2 regions of the Stenotrophomonas sp. TWI1151 genome follow, and region 1 is predicted to be linked to the other one. Evidence: predicted binding sites of a transcription regulator. Region 1 holds the regulator's gene; the other holds the start of a gene.
The links. Region 1 encodes FliA, which starts transcription of late flagellar genes. Its sites were predicted from a motif close to TAAAGTTTNNCNNNCNNNGGCCGATAA; they were not measured.
Positions count from the first base shown of each region.

Region 2: ABE422_RS10430 (methyl-accepting chemotaxis protein) is a predicted target of FliA. The motif match lies at 5,258-5,284, and genes of this name have one in related genera.

Region 1 is NZ_JBDJLA010000001.1:250,243-258,131, forward strand. Features, by position in the region: gene ABE422_RS01075 (ParA family protein) at 1-362, opposite strand, end outside; partial or broken gene motD (flagellar motor protein MotD) at 524-1,369, opposite strand; gene ABE422_RS01085 (flagellar motor protein) at 1,371-2,111, opposite strand; gene ABE422_RS01090 (chemotaxis protein CheA) at 2,225-4,048, opposite strand; gene ABE422_RS01095 (protein phosphatase CheZ) at 4,054-4,668, opposite strand; gene cheY (chemotaxis response regulator CheY) at 4,668-5,060, opposite strand; gene ABE422_RS01105 (RNA polymerase sigma factor FliA) at 5,077-5,823, opposite strand; gene ABE422_RS01110 (MinD/ParA family protein) at 5,820-6,707, opposite strand; gene flhF (flagellar biosynthesis protein FlhF) at 6,694-7,889, opposite strand, start outside.
Region 2 is NZ_JBDJLA010000007.1:83,895-91,783, forward strand. Features, by position in the region: gene ABE422_RS10425 (excinuclease ABC subunit UvrA) at 1-2,594, opposite strand, end outside; gene ABE422_RS10430 (methyl-accepting chemotaxis protein) at 2,668-5,229, opposite strand; gene ABE422_RS10435 (hypothetical protein) at 5,621-5,764, shown strand; gene ABE422_RS10440 (hypothetical protein) at 5,761-5,964, shown strand; gene ABE422_RS10445 (nuclear transport factor 2 family protein) at 6,040-6,609, shown strand; gene ABE422_RS10450 (MFS transporter) at 6,636-7,835, opposite strand; gene ABE422_RS10455 (MFS transporter) at 7,835-7,889, opposite strand, start outside.

The DNA of each region.
Region 1 (7,889 bases):
TAATCGTGCTGGCCCTGATGGCGGCCCAATGCATTCTGCAGGGCCAGGCCGAGGCCAGGCTGGTTCGCGCTGCGGCGCTCCAGCGTGGCCAGCGCGGCCTGCGCGCAGACGTAGTCCAGGCCCGGGATGTCGCTGCGGTGGGCGAGGGTGGAGAGCTCGGCCGGTGGTGCGGCGAACAGTTCCAGCACGCCCTGCGGCGGCGGATCCAGCGGCACGCCGAAGGCGCGGGTCAGCGACGAATGCGGATCCAGATCGATCAACAGTACGCGGTGGCCCTGCGTGGCCAGACCGCGGCCGAGCGCAAGCGTCGTGGTGGTCTTGCCCACGCCGCCCTTCTGATTGGCAACAGCCCAGATACGCATGCGGTTCACTCCTTCATTGCGGGCGGAACGGCGGCGCCAACGCGGCTGCCGGCCGGCACCGGTGGCAACTGCACCGGTGCGATGGGGGTAACAGGGGTGCCGGCGGCGGTTGCCTGGGTGGCATCGGCCGCCTCGGCATCGGCGCTGAGCCGGTCGGTGATCGGATCGATGCTCTGCGCGGTGTCGGCCAGGATGATCACCATCACCCGCCGGTTGCGGTTGCGGCCTTCGGCGCTGGCATTGTCTTCGCGGGGGCGGAACTGGCCGTAGCCGACCATCGCCAGCCGTGCCGGCTGCAGGCCCTGATCAGCGAACAGATGCACCACGCTGGCCGCACGCCCGGCCGACAGCTCCCAGTTGGAGGGGAACAGCGAGGTGGCGATCGGGATGTTGTCGGTGTGGCCTTCCACGCGCACGCCATTGGGCGCATCGCGCAGCACTTCGGCCAGTTTGGAGAGGGTGTCGCGCGCGTGCACATCCAGCGTGGCCGAGCCGGTCGGGAACAGGATGTCGCTGTTGATCTCCACTTCGATCCACAGCTCGGTGCGGCGCACGGTGATCATGCCGCGTTCGATCAGCGGCGCCAGCGTGGCGGTGAGCTTGTCGGCGATGCCGTTGAGCTGGCGCTCGGCTCGCTGCAGCTGTGCCTGGTTGCGGATCGAGACCGGCATGCGCATCTGCGAGGCCATCGCCGGCAGCAGGGTCGGGTCGTTGCTGGGGGCGGGGGCGGAGGGGCCGATCTTGGTCCCGGCCCTGATCACCGAGGGGCTGTCCCAGCCGCCGCCCTGGACCTGCTGGTTGCCGACCTGCACCGGGTTGATGGTGCGCGGCGCGCCACCAAAGGCGGTGGTCAGCGCGTCAGCCATGATCCGGTACTTGCCCTCGTTGAGCGAGGAGATGGCGTACATCACCACGAAGAAGGCGAGCAGCAGCGTCATGAGGTCGGCGTAAGGGATCGCCCAGGCCTCATGGTTGGCATGTTCTTCGTGGTGCTTGCGGCGGGCCATGTCAGTGCAGGAACCCGGACAGGTTGGTTTCGATGTTGCGCGGGTTCTCACCCTGGGCGATCGAGATCAGGCCCTCGATGATCATCTCGCGGTCGCGGCTGTTGTGGTGGATCACGCTCTTGAGCTTGGCCGAGACCGGCAGGAACAGCAGGTTGGCCGAGGCGATGCCGTAGATGGTGGCGGTGAAGGCCGCCGCGATGCCGTGGCCGAGCTTGCTCGGATCGGCAAGATTCTTCATCACCGCGATCAGGCCGAGCACCGCGCCGATGATGCCCAGCGTCGGCGCATAGATGCCCATGCCCTCGAACACCTTGGAGGCGGCCAGGTCCTGGCTCTCCTGGCTGCTCAGCTCGATCTCCATCATGTGCCGGATGGTTTCCGGCTCCACGCCGTCCACCAGCAGCTGCAGCCCCTTGCGCAGGAACGGATCGTCCTGGGCGTCGACCTGCGCTTCCAGACCGAGCAGGCCCTGGCGGCGGGCGATGTTGCTCCACTCCACGATCTGCTGGATCAGGTGGCGGCGGTCGCTGCTCGGCGGCAGGATCACCCACTTCACGATCTTGAAGGCGTGCTTGAACACGGCCGGCGAGGTGTGCAGCAGGATCGAGGCGATGGTGCCGACGATGACGATCACGAAGGCGGCCGGCGACCAAAGCGACGCCAGACCAGCCCCCTTGAGGATGCTGCCGCCGACCAGTGAGGCCAACGCGAGGAAAAGTCCAATGAGGCTGAGTCTGTCCATGGGTCCGTTATCGGCTTGTGTGAATGGGACTTGAGATGCCGAAGGAATCCGGTGGGGCGGCGGTCACAGTTTTTGGGGGTAAAGCAGCCGACCAACGGTCGGCTCTACCGGCGTCAGCGGAGGCCGTCTACGTCGAGGATCAGCGACATGCGGCCGTCGCCGATCAGGGTGGCACCGGCGTAGCCGCGCAGGCCGCGCAGGGCCTTGGGCAGCGGCTTGATCACCACTTCCTCGCGGCCGCGGACCTGGTCGACCACGAGGCCGAAGCGGGCTTCACCGGCCTGCAGCACCACGATGGTCAGCAGCGAGGACGGCATCGGCTCCACATCCAGCCAGTGACGCAGATCCACCAGGGCCAGCGTGTGCGATTTGCGGTCCAGCACGGCGCGGCCGTCGAACCAGCCCAGGGACGTGTTGGGGGCGTGCAGCACCTCCATCACGCGGGCCAGGGGCAGGGCGTAGACGTCTTCGCCGGCCTGCACCAGCAGGGTTGGCAGGATCGCCAGGGTCAGCGGCACGCGGATCATGAAGCGGCTGCCGCGGCCCAGCTCGGACTGGATCTGGATCTGGCCGCTGAGCTCGCGGATGCGGGACTGGACCACGTCCATGCCCACGCCGCGGCCGGAGATGTCGGTGACCTGCTGCTTGGTCGAGAAGCCGGGCAGGAACACCAGGTGCAGGCATTCCTCGCTGCTCAGGCGGGCGGCGGCCTCCGGATCGATCAAGCCCTTCTCGCGTGCTTTCTGACGCAGGCGTTCCGGGTCGATACCCGCGCCGTCGTCCTGCACTTCGATGCTGACGTAGTCGCCTTCCTGCTGGGCCGACAGGCGCACGTGGCCACTGCGTGGCTTGCCCTGGGCCTCGCGCAGGTCCGGCATTTCCACGCCGTGGTCGATCGCGTTGCGGACCAGATGGACCAGCGGATCGGCCAGCGCTTCGACCAGGTTGCGGTCCAGCTCGGTTTCCGCGCCGATCAGCTCAAGCTCGACCTCCTTCTTCAGCGACCGCGCGACATCGCGTGCCACCTTGGGGAAGCGCGAGAACACCTTGCCGACCGGCTGCATGCGGGTGCGCATGACCGCCGACTGCAGGCGCGCGGTGGCGATGTCCAGCGTGGAGACCGCGCGGTCCAGTTCTTCATCGTGCAGGCGCGCACGCAGGGTCTTGAGCCGGTTGCGGGAGAGCACCAGCTCGCCGATCAGGTTGACGATCGCATCCAGGCGCTTGGTATCCACGCGCACGGTGTGTTCGGCTTCGGCGAGCGGCTTGGCCGGGGCCGGCTTGGCGCTCGGGGCGGCCGGCGCAGCCACGGCGCGCGGTGCAGCCACCGGCGCGGCGGCAATGGCCTTGGCACCAGGAACGGCGCCACCGTGCAGCTGGTCCAGCAGGGCTTCGAACTCGTCCTCGCCGATCAGGCCGTCATCTTTCTTCGGGGCCGCGATGGCGGTCGGTGCGGCGCCGCCGTGCAACTGGTCGAGCAGCGCCTCGAACTCATCATCGGTGATCATCTCGCCGCCGCTGCTGGCCGTGGCGGTGGCCGCAGGCGCCGGCGAGGCCGGCCCATTCACGTCGAACTGGGCGATCAGCTCCGGCGGGGCATAGCCCGGCTCGGTCCCGGCCGAGACCGAGTCCAGCATCGACTGCAGGTAATCCAGCGATTGCTGGGCTGCATCGAAGTGGTGAGCCTGCAGCGTGGCCTGGCCGGAGCGGGCCATGCCGAGGGTTTCCTCGGCCGCGTGGCACAGCTCGACCATCGCCTGGATGCCGAGGAAGCCGGCACCGCCCTTGAGCGTGTGGAAGCCACGGAACACGGCGTTGAGCTGGTCGGCATCCTGGGGCGCCTGCTCCAGCGACACCAGCTGTTCGCCGAGGCGATCCAGGATTTCCTGGGCCTCGAGGATGAAGTCGGCAGCGATATCGTCTGGCACAGCACTCATGAGCGTTACAGTCCCAGGTCCGAGAGCAGGTCGTCGGCGTCGTTCTGTGACACCGCGTGGCGATCCAGGCCATTCACGGCCGGGCCGGCCAGGCCGTTGGTGTCGCGCTTCTTGTCGTCTTCCTGCGGGGGCAGGCCGAGCGCACCGAAGCCCTCATGCACGCGACGCACGATCCCGACCACGCGGCGGATGATCTGCCCGGTAAGGTCCTGGTAGCTCTGGGTCAGCGCGATTTCGGTGAGGTTGTGGCGGATCCGGTCCAGCTGCTGGCCCTGGTCGGGCGTCAGACCATTGGCGCGCAGCTGTTCGGTGAGCGAGCGACATTCCTCGGCCAGGTCCAGGGTGCGGTGGGTGGCCTGTTCGGTCATCGCCACCACGTGGTCCAGGCGCGCGCAGGCATCATCCAGCTCGCCGGCTTCGCTGGGCAGGCTGGGCAGTTCGCCCAGGGCCTGGCCAAGCTCGCGGGCCAGGCGGTTCAGGCCGGCCATCATCGGCTGCGTGCGCAGCGCGGCGAGGGCGTCGATTTCCCGGCGCCAACCGGCTTCGTCACCGCTTTCCAGCGCGGCCAGGGCGTCCTGCAGGCGCTGCACCAGCGCGGATTTGTCGCTCAGGGTGTCCATCAGGCGCTCGCCGCCAGGCGTTCGAAGATCTTGCCGAGCTTTTCTTCCAGGGTCTGGGCGGTGAACGGCTTGATGATGTAGCCGTTCACGCCGGCCTGGGCCGCTTCGATGATCTGCTCGCGCTTGGCTTCGGCGGTCACCATCAGCACCGGCAGCGTCTTGAGTTTGGCGTCGGCACGCACCGCCTTGAGCAGGTCGATGCCGGTCATCACCGGCATGTTCCAGTCGGTGACCACGAAATCGAACGGCTGGCTCTGCAACATCGCCAGCGCCGCATGCCCGTCCTCGGCTTCGGCCGTGTTGGTGAAGCCCAGATCGCCCAGCAGGTTCTTGACGATACGACGCATGGTCGAGAAGTCGTCGACGATCAGGATACGCATGTTCTTGTTCAAAGCACTTTCCTCGATTTCAATGGTTCTCGAGGCCGGCGTCTGCCGCCTCGAAGATCTTCAGCCGGCCCCGCAGGCGCAGCACGGCCTGGCCATGGATCTGGCACACGCGCGATTCGCTGACACCCAACACGGCGCCGATCTCTTTCAGGTTCAGTTCCTGCTCGTAGTACAGCGACAGCACCAGCTGTTCGCGCTCGGGCAACAGGCCGATCGCGTTGCCCAGCTCACGCCCGAACTCACCGCGTTCCAGCACCTGCTGCGGGGTCGGGCCGCCCTGGGCGACGGTGTCCAGTTCTCCCTGGTCCTCGATCCGCGATTCCAGGCTCAGCACCTGGCCCCGCGATGCGTCTTCCATCAGGCGCAGGTAATCGGGTAGCGGCATGTCCATCGCGGCGGCCACTTCGGTGGCGCTGGCGGCACGGCCGGTGCTCTGCTCCAGGCGACGGATGGTCGCGGCGGCATCGCGGGCGCGGCGGTGCACCGAGCGCGGCACCCAGTCGCCACGGCGGATCTCGTCGATCATCGAACCGCGGATGCGGATCGAGGCGTAGGTTTCAAACGAGGCGCCCTGGTCGGCGTCGTAGCTGCGCGAGGCCTCGATCAGGCCCATCATGCCGGCCTGGATCAGGTCGTCGACCTCCACGCTGGCTGGCAGACGTGCCGCCAGATGGTGGGCGATGCGGCGGACCAGATCCGAGTGCTGGGCAATGCACTCGTTGGCCGCGGTGCGCTGGACCTCTTTGTATTGTGCTGCGCCCTTCATACCGTCACCCCGCGTTGCTTGAGGATGCGTTCCAGGAAGAACTCGACGCCGCCACGCGGCTCGGTCGGGGCCTGCCAGCGGGCGGTGCGGCGCGCGATCTCGGTCAGCGCCAGGGCGGCCGGGCTGGACGGGTAGGCCTTCACCACCGGCTGCTGGCGCTGTACCGACAGGCGCAGCCAGTCATCCTGCGGCACGCAGCCCAGGTAGTTCAGCGAGACATCGGCGAGGAACTTCTCGCAGACGCGGCTCAGCTTTTCGTACAGCACGCGGCCTTCGTTCGGGTCGCGGACCATGTTGGCCACCACCTGGATGCGGTCCACGCCGCGCTCGCGCGAGAGCACCTTGATCAGCGCGTAGGCGTCGGTGATCGACGCCGGCTCATCGCAGACCACCACCACGGTGTCCTGTGCGGCCTGGCAGAAGGTCAGCACGCCATCGGTGATGCCGGCGGCGGTATCCACGATCATGATGTCCAGCTCGCGCTCGAGCTCGGAGAAGACGTTGACCAGGCCGACGTGCTCGGCCGGCTGCAGCTCGGCCATGTGGCGACGGCCGGAGGCGGCCGGGACCACCAGCACGCCGCCGGGGCCTTCGATGATCACTTCTTCCAGCGTGCAGCGCCCGGCGACGAGGTCGGCCAGGGTCACCTTCGGCTGCAGGCCGAGGATCACATCGATGTTGGCCAGGCCGAGGTCGGCGTCCAGCAGCAGCGTGCGCTTGCCCATGTCCGCCAGCGCCACGGCCAGATTGGCCGAAACGTTCGTTTTGCCCACGCCGCCCTTGCCGCCGGTGACGGCGATGGTGCGGACCGGGCCCAGCGGCTGGCTTCGGGTAGCCGACAACGGGAAGGTCTTGGTCAGCTTGGCATACTCACGCGACGGCATGGTTCAACTCCGGGTTGCAGGGCATATCGGCCGCGCGGCGCAAATCTTCAAGGCGAAGTACAAGATTGGCCGCACTGGCACGGTGCAGGTCTTCAGGAACGTCCTGGCCATCGGTGACCCAGGTGATCGGCAGGCGGTGATCCACGGCCACTGACAGGGCGGTACCGAAGCGGCCGGTTTCGTCCAGCTTGCTCAACACCACGCCCTGCGGGTTGGCGGCGCTGAAGCGGCGCACCACCTCGTCCATGTCGCCGAAGCTGGTGTTGGCCGGCAGCACCAGCAGGGTGCGGATCTGCTCGGCGGCGCGCAGCCACTGCAGCTGGGCGGCCAGGGCGCGGTCGCGCGGGCCCAGGCCAGCGGTGTCGATCAGGACCAGCTTGTAGTCCTTCAGCCGCTCCAGCAGCTGGTTCAGATCACTGCCGCTGCTGGCCTCGTGGACGGCGATGCCGAGCTGGCGGCCGAAGCCGTACAGCTGCTCGCGGGCGCCGATGCGGCCGGTATCGGTGGTGACCAGGGCCACGTCGCGGGCGGCATGCGCCTCGGCGAAACGCGAGGCCAGCTTGGCGATGGTGGTGGTCTTGCCGGCGCCGGTCGGGCCGACCAGGGCGATCACGCCGCCGGCTTCAAGCGGGTCGACCGGGGCGATCGGCAGCTTCTTGGAGAGCAGGCCGAGCATCAGGCCGCGGCCACGGTGGGCCTCGGTATCCAGCGGAATCTGCATGGCCACGTCGCGGCTGATGCCGGCGTCGAAGCCGTACTCGTCCATCAGGTCCAGCGCGGCGGCGCGGACCGGCGAGCCGCGCAGGCGCTCATCGGTGAACCGGTGCATCTCACGCTCGATGACATGGCGCATGCCGGCCACTTCATGGCGCAGCTGGCGGATTTCTTCGTCGTCGCGCTGGATGACCGTCAGTTCCGGCACGCTCGCCACGACCGGTGCCGGTTCATTGGCGGCGGCGATGACGGTCTCGGCGATCGGCAGCGGGAGTGCCGGCGGCAGGGCAGCAGCGACGACCGGCACCGGCGCGGCGGCGCCCTGCAGTACGGTCTCGTCCGTCTCCTCCAACGGCGGATCGATCACGAAGCGGGCGCGGTTGATCGGGGCCGGCGTGGCGACGGCATCCACCGGTGCGGCAGGCGAGGCGGCCGCGGCCTGCTCGACATTGAACGGCGCGAAGATCT
Region 2 (7,889 bases), on a different contig from region 1:
TGCCTGGCGCGACTGACCTGGGCCGGCGTGCCTTCGGCGACGATCCTGCCGCCCTCCTCGCCCGCGCCCGGCCCCACATCGATCACCCAGTCCGCGTCGGCGACGACACGCAGGTCGTGCTCGACCACCACCACCGTGTTGCCGGCGTCGACCAGGCCGTGCAGCTGCGTCATCAGCTTGTCCACATCGGCCGGATGCAGGCCGGTGGTCGGCTCGTCCAGCACATACAGGCTGTTGCCGTGCTGGCTGCGCTGCAGCTCGGTGGCCAGCTTGATCCGCTGCGCCTCCCCACCGGACAATTCCGTGGCCGGCTGGCCCAGACGCAGATAGCCCAGGCCGATATCCCGCAGCAGTTGCAGCGGCCGCTGCACGGGCGGCTCGTCGGCGAAGAACGCCAACGCCTCCTCCACCGTCATCGCCAGCACCTGCGCGATGTTGCGGCCGTTCCATTGCACCTCCAGGGTCTTGGCGTTGTAGCGCTGCCCATGGCAGGTGGGGCATGGCGCGTAGACGCTGGGCATGAACAACAACTCGACGTGGACGAAGCCCTCGCCCTCGCAGGTTTCGCAGCGGCCTGCCGCGACGTTGAAGGAGAAGCGGCCGACGGTGTAGCGGCGCGCCTTGGCCGCGCGCGTGCCGGCGAACAGACGGCGCACATGATCGAACAGCCCCGTATACGTGGCCAGGTTGGAGCGCGGCGTGCGCCCGATCGGCTTCTGGTCGACGTTGACCAGGCGCTTGATCGCCTTGGCCCCGTTCAACCGGCCACGGGTCCGTTCGATGCGGCTGGGCTGCGGCAGCTCGCTGTCGAGCTCTTCGATCACCGGCTCCTGCCCCAGGTGCTCGCCGACCAGCTCGACCAGCGCCTGGCTGACCAGACTCGACTTGCCCGAGCCGGAGACACCGGTCACCGCCGTGAACGCCCCAAGCGGAAAACGTGTATCCACGCCATGCAGGTTGTTGCGGTGAACGCCCTGCAGGCCCAGCCAGCCGGACGGCGCGCGCGGCGTGCGGCGCGGGCCGGCACCGCTCTGGAACAGATACGGCGCGGTGACCGAGGCCTCCACCGCGCGCAGCCCCTCCGGCGGACCGCTGTAAAGCACCTGGCCGCCGTGCTGGCCCGCACCGGGGCCGACATCCACCAGCCAGTCCGCACGGCGCAGCATCTCCAGATCATGCTCCACCACGAACAGCGTGTTGCCGCCGGCCTTGAGCTGGGCCAGTGCGTCGTACAGGGCCTCGCCATCGGCCGGATGCAGGCCGGCGGTGGGCTCATCGAGCACGTACACGACGCCGAACAGGCTCGAGCGGATCTGTGTCGCCAGGCGCAGGCGCTGCAGTTCGCCCGGCGACAGCGTCGGGGTCGCGCGGTCCATCGACAGATAGCCCAGCCCCAGCGACTGCAGCGTGCCGATCCGTTCGACCAGATCGTGCGCGATGCGCTGGGCCGCGATGCGCTTCTCCTCCGACAGATCCGGCGTGCGGCGCACATCGCTGCCACCCGCATGCGCGTTGCCACCGGCGGCCACCCGCTTGGCCGTGGCCTGGCGACCGGCGCTACGGCTGCGTGTGGCGGTTGCGGCCGCTACCTCGAAATGCCCCTGCGCCGCCGGACGCAACGCCTGCGCCATGGCACTGAGCGGCAGCCGCGACAACGTGCCGATATCCATGCCGGCGAACGTTACCGACAGCGCTTCGCGCTTCAACCGGCGGCCATCGCAGACCGGACACTCGGCGCCGATCATGTAGCGAGCCACGCGCTTTTTCATCATCGCGCTCTGCGTGGTGGCAAAGGTATGCAGTACGTAACGGCGTGCTCCGCTGAAGGTGCCCATGTAACTGGGCTCCTCCTTGCGACGCACGGCGGCGCGGGTTTCGGCCGGGGTGAAGCCGGCATACACCGGCACCACCGGTTGTTCCTCGGTGAACAGGATCCAGTCGCGCTGCTTTTTCGGTAGATCGCGCCAGGGAACATCCACGTCGTAGCCCAGCGTGACGAGAATGTCGCGCTGGTTCTGCCCGTGCCATGCCGGCGGCCACGCAGCGATGGCGCGCTCGCGGATGCTCAGCGACGGATCGGGCACCATGGACTGCTCGGTCACCTCATACACGTAGCCCAGGCCGTGGCAGTTCGGGCAGGCGCCCTGCGGCGTATTCGGCGAGAAATCCTCGGCATACAGCATCGGCTGTCTGGCCGGATAGGTACCGGCGCGCGAATACAGCATCCGCAGCAGGCTGGACAGCGTGGTGACGCTGCCGACGCTGGAGCGCACGCTGGCGGTGCCGCGCTGCTGCTGCAGGGCCACGGCCGGTGGCAGCCCTTCGATCGCATCCACATCCGGCACGCCGACCTGGTCGATCAGCCGCCGCGCATAGGGCGACAACGACTCCAGGTAGCGCCGCTGTGCTTCGGCATACAGCGTACCGAACGCCAGCGAGGATTTGCCCGAGCCGGAGATGCCGGAGAACACCACCAGCGCATCGCGCGGGATGTCGACATCCACGTTCTTGAGGTTGTGTTCGCGTGCGCCCCGGACGCGCACGAAGGTATCCGGGGCAGTAGAGGGCGACGGCCGGCGCGTGGAGGTCTTCATGGATGAAGAATAGCGAACCACAGCGCCGGCTCACTGCCGGTGAAGACCCGTGAGTGCGGTGTTGACGCCGGGCTCAAGCCGTCGCCCGCACGCGCGCGCACGGCGGTGCAGTCATGACGAAGGCATCCACCGCCTCGCCCAGCAGGGAGGCCTGGCGATCCAGCGCGCGCGCCGAGGCCGAGGCCTCCTCCACCAGCGCCGCATTCTGCTGGGTGCTGCCATCCATCTGCAGCAACGTCTGGCTCACCTGCTCGATGCCCGCGGTCTGCTGCTGCGACGCGGCCGAAATGCTGGCCATGATCGATGTCACCCGCTGCACGCTGCCGACGATCTCGCCCATGGTCGCGCCTGCGCTGTCGACCTGCCGGGTACCCGCATCAACGCGCTCGACCGAGGCTTCGATCAGCTGCTTGATCTGGCGCGCGGCGTCGGCACTGCGTTGTGCCAGCAAACGCACTTCGCTGGCTACCACCGCGAAGCTGCGCCCCTGCTCGCCTGCCCGCGCCGCTTCCACGGCGGCGTTCAGGGCCAGGATGTTGGTCTGGAACGCGATTCCGTCGATCACCCCGGTGATCTCCCCGATCCGCCGCGAGGACAGGGCGATATCGGCCATGGTGGTCACCACCTGCGCCACCGATTCGCCGCCGCGGGCCGCAACCTCGGCCGCACGTATCGCCAGCTGGTTGGCCTGCTGCGCCGAATCCGCGTTCTGCCGCACCGTGGCCGCGAGCTCCTCCATCGAGGAAGCGGTTTCTTCCAGATGCGCCGCCTGGCGCTCGGTGCGATCGGAGAGGTCGTGGTTGCCGGCGACGATCTCGCCGGCGGCATGGTTGATCGCCACCGAGGCCTGCTGGATGCGCGCGACGATGTCGGTCAGCTGCATCACCGTGGCATTGGCATCGTCACGCAGGCGCGCGAACACACCGTGGAAATCGCCCTGCATGCGTACGCGCAGATCGCCCTGCGACAACGCCGAGAGCAGCCCCTGCAATCCGGACAGGTTGCTCTGGAAGGTATCGAGCAGGTGGTTGATGCTCAGCGCCAGCGTCTTTACGAAGCCCTGCTTGTCCTCGACCGCGATCCGCCCATGCAGTTCGCCCCGCGCGGCCGCATCGACCAGCGCGGCCACCTCGTTCTCCACGGTGGTTTCCAGCGCGCGGCTGCGCCACTCCACCGCCGCCCCCAGCAGCTGGTCGTGCTCCACGATCAGGGTGATCACCAGCTGGTAGCGGACGCCTGCGTGCTCGATCTCCCGGCTGGCACGCTGGCCGCGCTGCAGCCTCGGCAACAGGCTGGCGAAGGCCGGATGCAGGGCGGCCGCCGGTTGGCCGCTCCAGTCCGCGTGCGTGAGCTGCAGTTCGGTGAGCAGCGCCTGGTTGAGGAAGCCGATCCGCCCCTCGCCGTCGAGCACCATCACGCCGGTCTGCGCACTGTCCAACGCCTGGCGGGCGCGGGTGTTGTCGCGCGCGACGGCGCGCTCGGCCTCGATCCGCTCGCGCAGCCGTTGCTGCATGTGGCGCAGGCGCGCGGCCAGCTGGCCGATCTCATCGTGCGGATTGTGGATGGTCAGCACGGTGTCGAGCCGGTCATCGGCGATGTCCTCGGCAAAGCGCAGCGTGTCGCGGATCGGTTGACGGACCGCGCGCAGCACCAGCAGCAAGGTGGCGATCAGCACCACCGCCACCAGCAGCAGGGTAAACGCGAATACGACCCCCATGGTGCTGGCCCGCGCCGCCTGTCGCTCGCGTGCCGCGGCCAAGGCCAGCGTCTGCGCCTGTTGCAGCGCCTGCAGCCCGGGCCCGATCTGGGCCGCGGTCTCGGCCAGTGACTGCGCCTCCACATCCAGCCCGATGCGGGCGGCGGTGTAGGCCAGCAGCGCCCCTTGATACGCCTCCATCTGCCTTCGCAGCGCTTCCTGCGTTTCTGCATCCAGGCGCGCCTGCGCCAGGGACAGATCGAACGGCAGCTTCTGTTCGCTGGCACGATCGGTGTGCGCCGCATCACCGGTGAGCAGCAGCAGGCTTTCCTCGCGCCGCATCTTCTGCAGCTGGGCGATCACCACCGGGCGCGCGCTGGCCTCGACGCTGGCCTCCAGCGTGGCAGCCACCGCCTCCAACTGCGCACGCAGGCCAGCATCGCCGCGCCCCATCTCATCCACCCGGGCATTCAACGCGCTGATGCCCTCGGCGAAGTCACCCGCGCGGGCAGCCAGCTCGCGCAGCGCCCCGGCACTACCGGCATCGTGGGGATCGCGCTGCAGCTGGCCCAGGGTCGCCTGCAGGCGCTGCTGCGCGGCCTGCAACGCCTCGCGATCGCTGTCATCGAAGGTGCTGGCATACCGTGTCTGCAGGCGCCGCGCATCGGCGATCTCGGTCGCCAGCGTGGCCGCCAGTGCGGCCTCCTGCTGGTGCGCGGCGAAGGTTTCGGCTGCACGCTCGGTATCATGGCGCGTCCAGCCGTAGACGACGGCGACCGCAAACAGGCCCAGGCCGCAGATCAGCAGGCTGGCCCTGAGTTTCTGTGCCACGCTGAGGCGGCCGAGCGCGGCCAGCCGGGTCGGCTGGGCGAGACGGAAGCGGAACCGATCGCCCAGACGGGCGACGAACAACGACAGGCGACGGGGGACGACCGACATCACGCACTCCAGGCGGAAGGACGCACCGGTATCGGCGGGACCGCGCTGAACTTGAGGGCCGATCTCACTGAGCGCCCCTGGCGTCGCCAGTCGCTCCCGTTGTAAGGGCGCCAGACGACGAAGTGATGACGGTCAGGCGACGAGCGCCGGGCGGCTCGGGGTATCCCTCGCCGGGCGGTGGCATGCGTCGTCTTGAACGGGCGGGTTGCAGCAACACCGGGATCACACCGGCTGAACGTGCGACAGTGAAGGAAGGGACAGCGCCTTCACGGCGATTGCGCTGAACTAGCGCTGGGGTCGCGGCCGGGGCCGCTGCAGGATCCGGTGCGCGCCACCGCACCTTGGGCCGATCACGACGCACCAACGCCATACCGCACGGAGAGAGACCGCCATGAATGCCGCCTTCAAGATCTTTCTGCTCGCCGGTGCACTGCTGTACGGCCTGCCGGGGCTGGTGTGGTGGGTGAACCATCGGCGCGCCAAGCGGGCGCGGCTGGCCCAGGGCGTGGTCAGCGTCGAGGCCCGCGCGCCATGAGCGGCGGCACCGGGACGAGCGCGGCAACGCACCTGACCGACGAACAGCGGCAGATCCTGCGCGACATCAACGCCACGCGTCCGGTCAGCGATGAAGCCGCCAACTGGGCGGTCAAGGCCGGCTACGCGGCCCAGGCGGAAGACGGCGACATCGATTTGACCCAGGCTGGCCGCCAGCGGGTGGATTCCAGCACGCTGTAACACGCCGGGGCCATGTGCCTTCTGCCGTGCCCACAGGTCATCGTTCCGAATGACACTTGAAGGACGCCCCGGCCCATGCGAAACCTGGCGCCCGCTCTGGTCCGATTGAAGCAGGCACCCCCGATGACACACTGCCCCACCGCTTTCGCCGCCCTGCTCGTGGCTGCCGGCATGCTCGCGCCCCTGTCAGCGTCCGCTGGCGAGGAGGCCGTGGAGGCAGCCACCCTCACGCGCACCATCACCGCGTTGGATGACCAGGTCTTCGACGCGTACAACCGCTGCGACCTGGAGACCTTTGCCCGCTACTTTTCGCCGACCGTCGAGTTCTATCACGACAGCGGCGGGGCCAGCTTCGATCGCGACACGGTGGTCTCCAACACGCGCAAGTACATTTGCCACAAGGTCCGCCGCGAACGGGTTCCAGGGACGCTCAGGGTCTACCCGATCAAGAACTTCGGCGCGATCGAGGAAGGCGAGCACCGCTTCTGCGAGGTGGCGACCGGCCACTGCGAAGGCAGTGCGAAGTTCGTGATGGTCTGGCAGCACAAGGACGGGCAATGGCAGATGACCCGGGTGCTGAGCTACGGCCATCGCGCGTTGACCGAGGCTGAAAAGGCGGCGCTGCAGACGACGGAAACCAGATAGCGCCGGGGAGGATTCGGGCCACCCTGTCACGGTGCGCGCGAAGGCATGCCGGTGTCCCGCTCCGTCCATTCCATCCGGCGGCCAGCAAGGCACACCACCCCTGCCGCGACCGCGAAGCCACCGGTGAGCCACAGATTGGCGGTCACACCGAGCCGATCCAGTGCTTGGCCGCCCACCCACGCCCCGGATGCGATCCCGACATTGAAGGCACCGACATAGAGTGCGGAGGCGATTTCCATCGCCCTGGGCACGGCCTTCATCATCCACGTCATCAAGCCCACCGATACCCCGCCGTAGGCCAGCCCCCACGCCAGCAGCGCGACGGCACCGCCCAGGCGCGACTCCCCGAGGGTCAGGAACAGCGAGGGCGCCAGCACCAGACCCGCCGCGATCAGCGACACCGTCAGCCTGGTACGTCGTGCTGCCGCGATGCCGGCAAGGAAGTTGCCGGCCATGCCCGCGGCGCCGTAGCCGAACAACAACAGCCCCACCCAGCGCGCGTCGAATCCCGAGACCGACATCAGCAGCGGCCGAACGAACGTAAAGGCGATGAAGTGCCCGGCGACCAGCAGGAAGGTCAGCATCAACCCAAGCTGCAGCCCGCGGTTGCCCAGTTGCTGACCGAACTGGCGCACGCTGGTCGTGCCGGACGGCGGCAGCCCGGGCATCACGGCCAGGTGCAGGGCAAGGACGGCGGCCCCCAGCAGCGCCATGCTGCCGAACGCCCAACGCCATCCCAGCAGCTCCCCGATCAGCGCGCCAAGCGGAACGCCCAGCACGGAAGCAGCCGCCACGCCGCCAAAGATGAGCGATGTGGCCAGGCCGACCGATCGCGTTGCCACCAGCCGCACCGCCAGCCCGCCGGCAATGGCCCAGATGCCGCCCATGCACAGCCCGACCAGCACGCGGGCCGCCAGCATCCAGCCCAGCGTGGGGGCGAAAGCCGTACCCAGGTTGGCGATCACCAGCAGACCCAGCAGCCCGCACAGCAGCGAGCGTCGATCCACGCTGCCGGCGCTGATCACCACCAGCGGTGCGAACAGCGCTGCCAGCAGTGCGGGCAACGAGATCATCAGGCCCGCAGTGCCGGTGGTGGTGTCCAACGCTTCGGCGATCGGGGTCAGCAGGCCGACCGGCAGCATCTCCGTGGTGACGACCGAGAAGGTGGCCAGACTGACCGCGGTGACCGCCCACCACGGGTGGCGCGGTGTGGATTGCGCCTGCATCAGCAGATCCCCAGGTGGCGTGGCTCACGCGGACGCAACACGCCGTGCGCGAAC